DNA from 2 places in the Alteromonas sp. ABV4_515 genome. Region 2 is predicted to be linked to the other one. Evidence: predicted binding sites of a transcription regulator. Region 2 holds the regulator's gene; the other holds the start of a gene.

Region 1 (4,431 bases), on a different contig from region 2:
GCATCAGCGCAGACAGGGTAGAGTTACGCAGACCGTGCTCCATCATTTCTGCACGCAGGCCTTCCCAATCCATATGCAACGGTTCGTTACAAATGGCGTCGAGATCCTTCTTGTAGGTATCGATAGGCAGAATACCTTTTGCGTACGTGGTTTCGTTAAATTTCGGACACGCACCTTTCTCTTTTGCCAGATTCACAGAGGCTTTGAGCAGGTGATACTGCATGGCTTCGAATGTGCGGTGAATCAACGGATTTGCACTGAAGTCAGAGTACTTAACGCCATTTTTCGCCAGATAGTAAGCAAAATTAATTACGCCTATACCCAGCGTACGACGATTCATTGTTGCGTGATATGCCGCCGGAACAGGATAGTCCTGGTAATCCAGCAAACTGTCGAGGGCACGTACGGCAAGGTCAGACAGTTCTTCAAATTCATCTACCGATTTAATTGCACCTAAGTTAAACGCAGACAGCGTACACAGGGCAATTTCACCGTTTTCATCGTTCACGTGTTCCAGTGGCTTGGTCGGCAGGGCGATTTCAAGACACAGGTTACTTTGACGCACTGGAGCAACAGCCGGATCAAATGGGCTATGCGTATTACAATGGTCAACGTTTTGCAGGTAAATACGACCCGTAGAAGCACGTTCTTGCATGAACAGGCTAAACAGTTCCATGGCTTTAATTTGCTTCTTGCGGATGGAGTCGTCCTGTTCGTATTTAACGTACAGTTCTTCGAATTTGTTCTGATCAGCGAAGAAAGCATCATAAAGGCCCGGCACGTCAGACGGGCTGAACAAAGTAATGTAGCCATCTTTCATCATGCGCTGATACATCAGCTTGTTGAACTGAACACCATAGTCGAGGTGTCGTACACGGTTTTCTTCGACACCACGGTTATTTTTAAGTACCAGCAGAGATTCTACTTCCATGTGCCAGAGTGGGTAGAACAGGGTAGCTGCGCCACCACGAACACCACCCTGAGAGCAGCTTTTCACTGCCGTTTGGAAATACTTGTAGAATGGAATACAACCAGTATGGAATGCTTCACCACCGCGAATTGGGCTTCCCAATGCGCGGATACGACCCGCGTTCACACCAATACCGGCACGTTGGCTTACGTATTTTACAATAGCACTGGCTGTGGCATTGATAGAATCCAGACTATCACCGGTTTCAATCAGTACGCATGAGCTGAACTGGCGGGTAGGCGTACGCACACCAGACATAATAGGTGTTGGCAGAGAAATCTTAAATGTTGATGTTGCATCGTAGAAACGACGGACATAATCAAGACGCGTCTCTTTCGGGTATTCAGCGAACAGGCATGCCGCAACCAGTACGTAAAGGAACTGGGCACTTTCGTAAATGTCACCGGTCACACGGTTCTGTACCAGGTATTTGCCTTCCAGTTGCTTAACCGCCGCATAGCTGAAGGTCATATCGCGCCAGTGGTCGATGAAATCGTCCATCGCTTCGAATTCGGCCTGGGTGTAGTCAGACAGCAGGTGCTCGTCGTACTTACCCTGTTCAACCATTTTCTTCACGTGATCGAACAGTTTAGGCGGCTCAAACTGACCGTATGCTTTTTTACGTAAGTGGAAAATAGCGAGTCGCGCAGCAAGATATTGGTAATCAGGTGCATCAGTAGAGATAAGATCTGCCGCTGATTTGATCAGGGTTTCGTGGATCTCGCCGGTTTTAATACCGTCGTAAAACTGGATCTGGGCTTTGAGTTCTACCTGGGAAACAGAAACATTGTTGAGTCCTTCTGCTGCCCACGTAATGACTTTGTGGATCTTATCTAACTCAATAGCTTCTTTTTCGCCATTGCGTTTAGTGACATACAAGTTATTGTTCATTTGTACTGGCCGTTAGTTTGTTAGCGCATGAATGACGGGATGAATACCCATTTTCACTGTAATTATTTGACGTAATTTGGCTCTGAAAGCCTGATCCAGCAGAGATCCCTACTGCCTGGCGGGATCCTGTGTTTTGTTGCTCACTTTTCGTTATAAAACACCCGTCGGACAAGACACAAGATAGTGAGGTTTACGCGTTAATGCAACCCAATATCTGGTGGTAAATCCAGCGATCAAACTATGCAATAAAAATGGTTAGTGAAGACTAACCAAGTACAGGCAATCAAATGGCAAATCAGCCAAATGCAACCGTTTTTTACTTTTTTGATCTGCAATTAAAAAATTTTAACTGCTACTATTATGACTGCTCACAAATACGACATGTAGCGCAGATTATGTTCATCAGCACTACATGTTGTGTTTTCTAGTCAGCTTTTTGCGTATGAACGATGTAGTTAACGTCGACGTTTTTATCTGAAAGATAAAATTGACGGCTTAAGGGATCCATATGCAAGCCTGTGGTGTTTCGTGGTAGCAGATCTACCTTATCGGTCATCGCCATTAATTCTGAAGGCTTAATAAAGCGGGCGTGCTGATGTGTGCCTTTCGGTACCAGATTTAAAATGTATTCTGCACCCACGATACCCATTAACCAAGATTTGACGTTACGGTTTAATGTGGACAGAAAAACATGGCCTCCTGGTTTAACCAGGCGCGCACACGCTGCAACAATAGAGACGGGGTCCGGTACGTGTTCAAGCATTTCCATACAAGTCACTACATCAAATTCACCTTGATGCTGGGCGGCGAACTCTTCTGCACTGATACATTGATAATCCACACACACACCAGATTCGAGACCGTGAAGTTTCGCCACTTCAAGAGACGCCTGAGCCAAATCAATACCAGAGACTTCGGCACCCAGTTTTGCCATGGATTCTGCAAGAATACCTCCACCGCAGCCCACATCGACCACCTTTTTACCAAACAGGCCGTCACAATGTTGCTGAACGAAGTCCAAACGTAAAGGGTTAATTAGATGCAGTGGTTTGAACTCACTCTCTGTGTCCCACCAGCGCGAGGCCAGTTCACTGAATTTGGCAATTTCTTGCTCGTCGACGTTGCTCATGAAAACGCTCTATACCGTTATTAAAGAATATAAAAGAAAGAAAACAATCAGCGTAATAGGTTACATCAACCGTTAGTGAAAAGGCATGTTTTGTCAGTGAAACATCGTTAACTGAACGAAAAGTAGACGCTCAGGCACTACTGTCCTGATTGCACTGATTAAGCGCTACATAAATCTGTCATCCAGTGATACACTCAATGATTACCTGAGGAGGTTATGAGCGGGTCAACCGGCTCCTCAAGATAAACCCATAATAAGAAAGCGCTGTTCTTAGCTGCATTTATTACCAGGTTTTAACACTTGGTGGTGCGTGATATTGGATACGCTTGAACTTGAATCAAGGGACATAGCAGTTTATGACTGATAACGCTAAAGAAATTCTGCCCATAAATATTGAGGAAGAGCTGAAGAACTCTTATCTCGATTATGCGATGAGCGTTATTGTTGGGCGTGCATTGCCTGACGTAAGAGACGGCCTCAAGCCGGTTCACCGTCGTGTACTCTTCGCGATGAACGAACTCAAAAACGACTTCAATAAACCATACAAAAAATCGGCCCGTGTGGTCGGTGATGTCATCGGTAAATATCACCCTCACGGTGACAGTGCGGTATACGACACCATTGTACGTATGGCACAGCCATTCTCGCTGCGTTACATGCTCGTCGACGGGCAAGGGAACTTCGGTTCGGTAGACGGCGACTCAGCCGCTGCAATGCGGTATACCGAAGTGCGCATGGCCAAGATCGCCCACGAATTGCTGGCGGATCTGGATAAAGAAACTGTTGATTTTGTACCTAACTATGATGGTACAGAACAAATTCCTGATGTACTGCCAACAAAGGTACCTAACCTGCTGGTTAACGGTTCTTCTGGTATTGCGGTTGGTATGGCGACTAACATTCCGCCACACAACCTGACTGAAGTTATCAACGGCTGTATTGCATTAATTGAAAATCCGTCGGTAACAATCGAAGATCTGATGCAATTCATCCCTGGACCAGATTTCCCAACCGCGGCAATGATCAGTGGCCGTAAGGGCATTGATGACGCTTACCGCACCGGTCGCGGCAAAATCTATCTGCGTGCTAAAGCGGAAATCGAAACGGACAGTAGTGGCAAAGAAACGATTATTGTCAACGAAATTCCGTATCAGGTTAACAAAGCCCGTCTGATTGAAAAAATTGCCGAGCTGGTTAAAGAAAAACGCATTGAAGGTATTTCAGCACTGCGCGACGAGTCTGATAAAGACGGTATGCGTATTGTTGTGGAAGTGAAACGCAACGAATCTGCAGAAGTACTCCTTAACCACCTTTATGCTAATACCCAATTGCAAACGGTATTCGGTATAAACATGGTGGCGCTGGATAACGGCCAGCCTAAAGTTTTCAACCTCAAGGAAATGCTTGAGGCGTTTATCCTTCACCGTCGTGAAGTGGTAAC
Region 2 (4,431 bases):
GCGACGGCTGAACGGCTGGTGGCAGACAAGGTTGCAAAAGTCGGTTTGCTTGGCACGGCTTTCACCATGGAGCAGGATTTTTACACGGGGCGCCTGCGGACTCATGGACTGGATGTTATCGTACCTGAAGAGGTCGATCGCCACATTGTGCATCGCGTTATTTATGAGGAATTGTGCCTTGGAAACATCTCAGCATCGTCGAAAGCAGAGTATTTACGTATTATCGATTTACTCCACGCTAACGGCGCTGAAGCGGTCATACTCGGATGTACAGAAATCGGCTTGTTAGTCACGGATGCCGATACCGAAGTGCCACTTTTCGATACCACCGCCATTCACGCGCAAAAGGCAGTGGAATTTGCCTTACAAAATAACTGAGTTAACCGCTTATTCCACTTTCATATCAGTTAAATAAATAATTGCTAAAGCCCACCGGTTGTATGCCCCATGCCGATGTGAAACTTTCTTCACATCGGATCTTATGATTAATGCAAACAAAGCAGTATACATAGCGTCTAAAATGACTAAAATATGCCCCTCATTTTATAGCAGTCCAAAAATACGCAGAGTAAGGAGCCTTCATGTTACCTCGCGATATGACTATTGCGGATTACGATCCGGAACTGGCAGATGCCATGGCGAAAGAAGCTGAGCGTCAAGAGCACCACATCGAGCTCATCGCATCAGAGAACTATTGTAGCCCCCGAGTCATGGAAGCACAGGGTTCACAGCTGACTAATAAATATGCTGAAGGTTATCCTGGTAAGCGTTATTACGGTGGTTGTGAGCATGTAGACGTGGTTGAGCAGTTAGCTATCGACCGTGCGAAGCAGCTGTTTGGTGCTGAATACGCAAACGTACAACCGCACGCAGGTTCACAGGCCAATGCGGCAGCGTTCATGGCGCTGATCAACGCTGGCGATACCGTATTAGGTATGAGCCTGTCTGAAGGTGGTCACCTTACTCACGGTTCACACGTAAACTTCTCTGGTAAGACCTACAATGCAGTACAGTATGGTCTGAATCAGGAAACCGGCGAAATTGATTACGAGCAGGTTGAAGCTCTGGCGCTTGAGCACAAGCCTAAGCTGATCATCGGTGGTTTCTCTGCTTACTCTAAAGTGGTTGATTGGGCCCGTTTCCGCGAAATCGCAGACAAAGTGGGTGCGTACCTGTTAGTCGACATGGCACACGTTGCCGGTCTGATTGCAGCTGGCGTTTACCCAAGCCCACTGCCTCACGCACACGTGGTAACTACCACCACACACAAAACGCTGGCTGGCCCGCGTAGTGGTCTTATTCTGTCTGCCTGTGGCGACGAAGATATTTACAAAAAGCTAAACAGTTCAGTATTCCCGGGTAACCAGGGTGGTCCTCTGTGTCATGTTATCGCTGCAAAAGCAGTAGCATTCAAAGAAGCCCTGCAGCCTGAATTCAAAGCATACCAGCAGCAGGTTGTTAAGAACGCGAAAGCGATGGTTGAAGTTATGCTTGAGCGCGGTTTCGACATCGTTTCCGGCGGTACTGAAAACCACCTGTTCCTGCTTGACCTGATCAAGAAAGACATCACTGGTAAAGATGCCGACGCTGCCCTTGGCCGCGCGAACATCACAGTGAACAAAAACTCGGTGCCAAATGATCCGCGTTCTCCGTTCGTAACCAGCGGTCTGCGTATTGGTAGCCCGGCAATTACCCGTCGCGGTTTTAAAGAGCAAGAAGCAAAACAGGTAGCTACTTGGATTTGCGACATTCTTGACAACATGGGTGATGAAAGTGTTGTTGAGCGTGTTAAAGGCGAAGCCATCAAACTGTGTGAAGCATTCCCTGTTTACGGTTAATAGCCCCTCGCGTTAAACTAAGAACCGCCGGACAACCCTGTCCGGCGGTTTTGTTGTTTTAAGGACTCCCCATGTTTTGCCCGTTTTGTTCGGCTCAGGAAACCAAAGTTATCGATTCCCGTCTGGTGGCAGAAGGGCATCAGGTGCGCCGTCGCCGGGAATGCGTGATCTGTCACGAACGTTTTACTACGTTTGAGAGCGCAGAATTGGTGATGCCCCGTGTGATTAAACGTGACGGTTCTCGGGAACCGTTTAACGAAGACAAACTCCGTGCAGGCCTGCAGCGGGCACTGGAAAAACGTCCGGTGAGTACAGAGCGTATTGAGGAAGTGATTTTGTCACTGAAATCCGCCCTACGTGCTACTGGAGAGCGTGAAGTCTCTAGTGAATATCTGGGTAATCTGATTATGGATGCCCTTAAAGAACTGGATAAAGTGGCTTATGTACGCTTTGCCTCTGTCTACCGTTCGTTTGAAGACATTCGCGAGTTCGGTGAGGAAATTGCCCGCCTGGGAGACTAATCCGCTGTTATGACATGCTCATTATCTGCGTCAGTAAATGACGATTACACCTGGATGGCTAAGGCCATCAAACTGGCCCGAAAAGGCCGCTTCACCACCTCACCGAACCCTCGGGTTGGGTGTATCGTTCTCGATGCAAAAGGTGAGTTAGCCGGGCAGGGCTTTCACGTTCAGGCGGGGACGCCACACGCTGAAGTGCATGCGCTACGTGAAGCCGGTGAAAAGGCCCGTGGCGGCACCGCGTATGTCACTTTGGAGCCATGCAGCCATTTCGGTCGCACGCCACCTTGTGCCAATGCCCTCATCGATGCCGGCGTGAGCCGGGTGGTGGTGGCGATGACCGACCCAAACCCGCAAGTGAGTGGTAATGGCATACGGCGCTTGCAGGATGCCGGCATCGACGTGGTTACCGACGTACTGGCCGCTGAGTCCGCTGCGCTCAATCCGGGATTCATTAAGCGCATGGTTACCGGTAAGCCAAGAGTGACCGTAAAAATGGGCATTAGCCTCGATGGTAAAATTGCCTTATCCAATGGTGTGAGTCAGTGGATCACTGGTTCTGAAGCCCGCCGCGATGTGCAATTACAGCGCGCGCAGAGTTGTGCCGTGCTTACCGGCTCTGGTACTGCGCTGGCTGATAACCCCAGCTTGCTGGTAAGAAAAGCCGAAGCCGATTTGTCCGACTATCCTGCATTGCCACTGCGCCAGCCTCTGCGCGTTGTCATTGATTCTCATAATGCTTTACCGAGCAATTTACAGTTGTTTACCGACGGTCATAAAACACTGCGCATTACTGGGCAGCCCATAGCGCCAGAGACTGACGTGCCGGCTCAGGCAATCTCAATGAAAGGCGATCACATCGATTTACATGAATTGATGATGAAATTGGGTGAGCGCCAGCTTAACGATGTTTGGGTGGAAGCTGGCCCTGGACTCGCAGGTGCACTGTTAGCTGCCGGAGAGGTCGATCAGCTCGTGGTATATCAGGCCCCTAAAGTACTCGGCGATAAGGCGAAAAGTATGCTTACCCTGCAGGATTTCACTGCGCTGGATCAGACACCATCACTTTCTTTGTCCGATGTCAGGCAAATTGGCCCGGATATCCGCCTGACCTACGATATAATTAGTTAAATTCAGCCAGGAGGCTAACCGATATGTTTACCGGTATTATCCAGGCTCTGGGAACCATTCGTTCACTGGACCACCGTGGTGAGGACATCAAACTCACCGTTTCGTCTGAGAAGCTCGACATGTCGGATGTGGCGTTAGGCGATAGCATTGCCACAAACGGCGTTTGCTTAACGGTTACCGAGTTTGGTCAAGACTACTACTGCGCCGATGTTTCAGCCGAAACCATTAAGTACACGGGCTTCGCCAATTATAAGCCAGGTAGCACCGTAAATCTTGAGAAGGCCATGCGTCCTACCGACCGTTTCGGTGGTCATATTGTTTCCGGTCACGTAGACGGTGTAGGCGAAGTAAAACGTATTGTTAAGCACGCCACCTATATTGAAATTTGGGTTGCTGCCCCCACTGATCTGGCTAAGTACATCGCCCACAAAGGCAGTATTACTGTCGACGGTGTGAGCCTCACAGTCAATGAGGTAGACGGCAACGAATTTATGCTGTGGATTATTCCCCATACGCTTCAGGAAACGGTGATTGGCACTTATAAAGCCGGTAGCCGGATCAACCTGGAAGTCGACGTGGTAGCACGCTACCTGGAGCGGTTGATGATGGGCGAGAAAGCGGCAGAGAAATCGAGTAAAAAAGACATCAGTATGGCGTTTCTTGCCGAAAATGGCTTTTTGAGAAAATAACCCTACACAAGTGAAATTATGGCACTCAACACATCAGCAGAAATAATTGAAGATATCCGTCAGGGTAAAATGGTCATTCTGATGGATGACGAAGATCGTGAAAACGAAGGCGATATCATCATGGCGGCGGAGCATGTAACGCCAGAAGCGATTAACTTTATGGTAACCCACGCCCGTGGTTTGGTTTGTCTGCCTATGACCCAGGAACGTTGTGCACGTTTAAACCTGCCATTAATGGTCGATAAAAACGGC

Evidence for each region. Region 2 encodes NrdR, which represses ribonucleotide reductase genes. Its sites were predicted from a motif close to AAACACNANATNTNGTGTTT; they were not measured.
Region 1: the regulator NrdR is predicted to act here: its motif matches at 2,065-2,084, upstream of nrdA (class 1a ribonucleoside-diphosphate reductase subunit alpha).

Annotation. Positions count from the first base shown of each region.
Region 1 is NZ_JBSWWZ010000006.1:22,996-27,426, reverse strand. Features, by position in the region: gene nrdA (class 1a ribonucleoside-diphosphate reductase subunit alpha) at 1-1,861, opposite strand, end outside; gene ubiG (bifunctional 2-polyprenyl-6-hydroxyphenol methylase/3-demethylubiquinol 3-O-methyltransferase UbiG) at 2,286-2,990, opposite strand; gene gyrA (DNA topoisomerase (ATP-hydrolyzing) subunit A) at 3,347-4,431, shown strand, end outside.
Region 2 is NZ_JBSWWZ010000002.1:716,224-720,654, forward strand. Features, by position in the region: gene ACXAGX_RS07475 (aspartate/glutamate racemase family protein) at 1-378, shown strand, start outside; gene glyA (serine hydroxymethyltransferase) at 582-1,838, shown strand; gene nrdR (transcriptional regulator NrdR) at 1,910-2,359, shown strand; gene ribD (bifunctional diaminohydroxyphosphoribosylaminopyrimidine deaminase/5-amino-6-(5-phosphoribosylamino)uracil reductase RibD) at 2,369-3,490, shown strand; gene ACXAGX_RS07495 (riboflavin synthase) at 3,514-4,179, shown strand; gene ribBA (bifunctional 3,4-dihydroxy-2-butanone-4-phosphate synthase/GTP cyclohydrolase II) at 4,198-4,431, shown strand, end outside.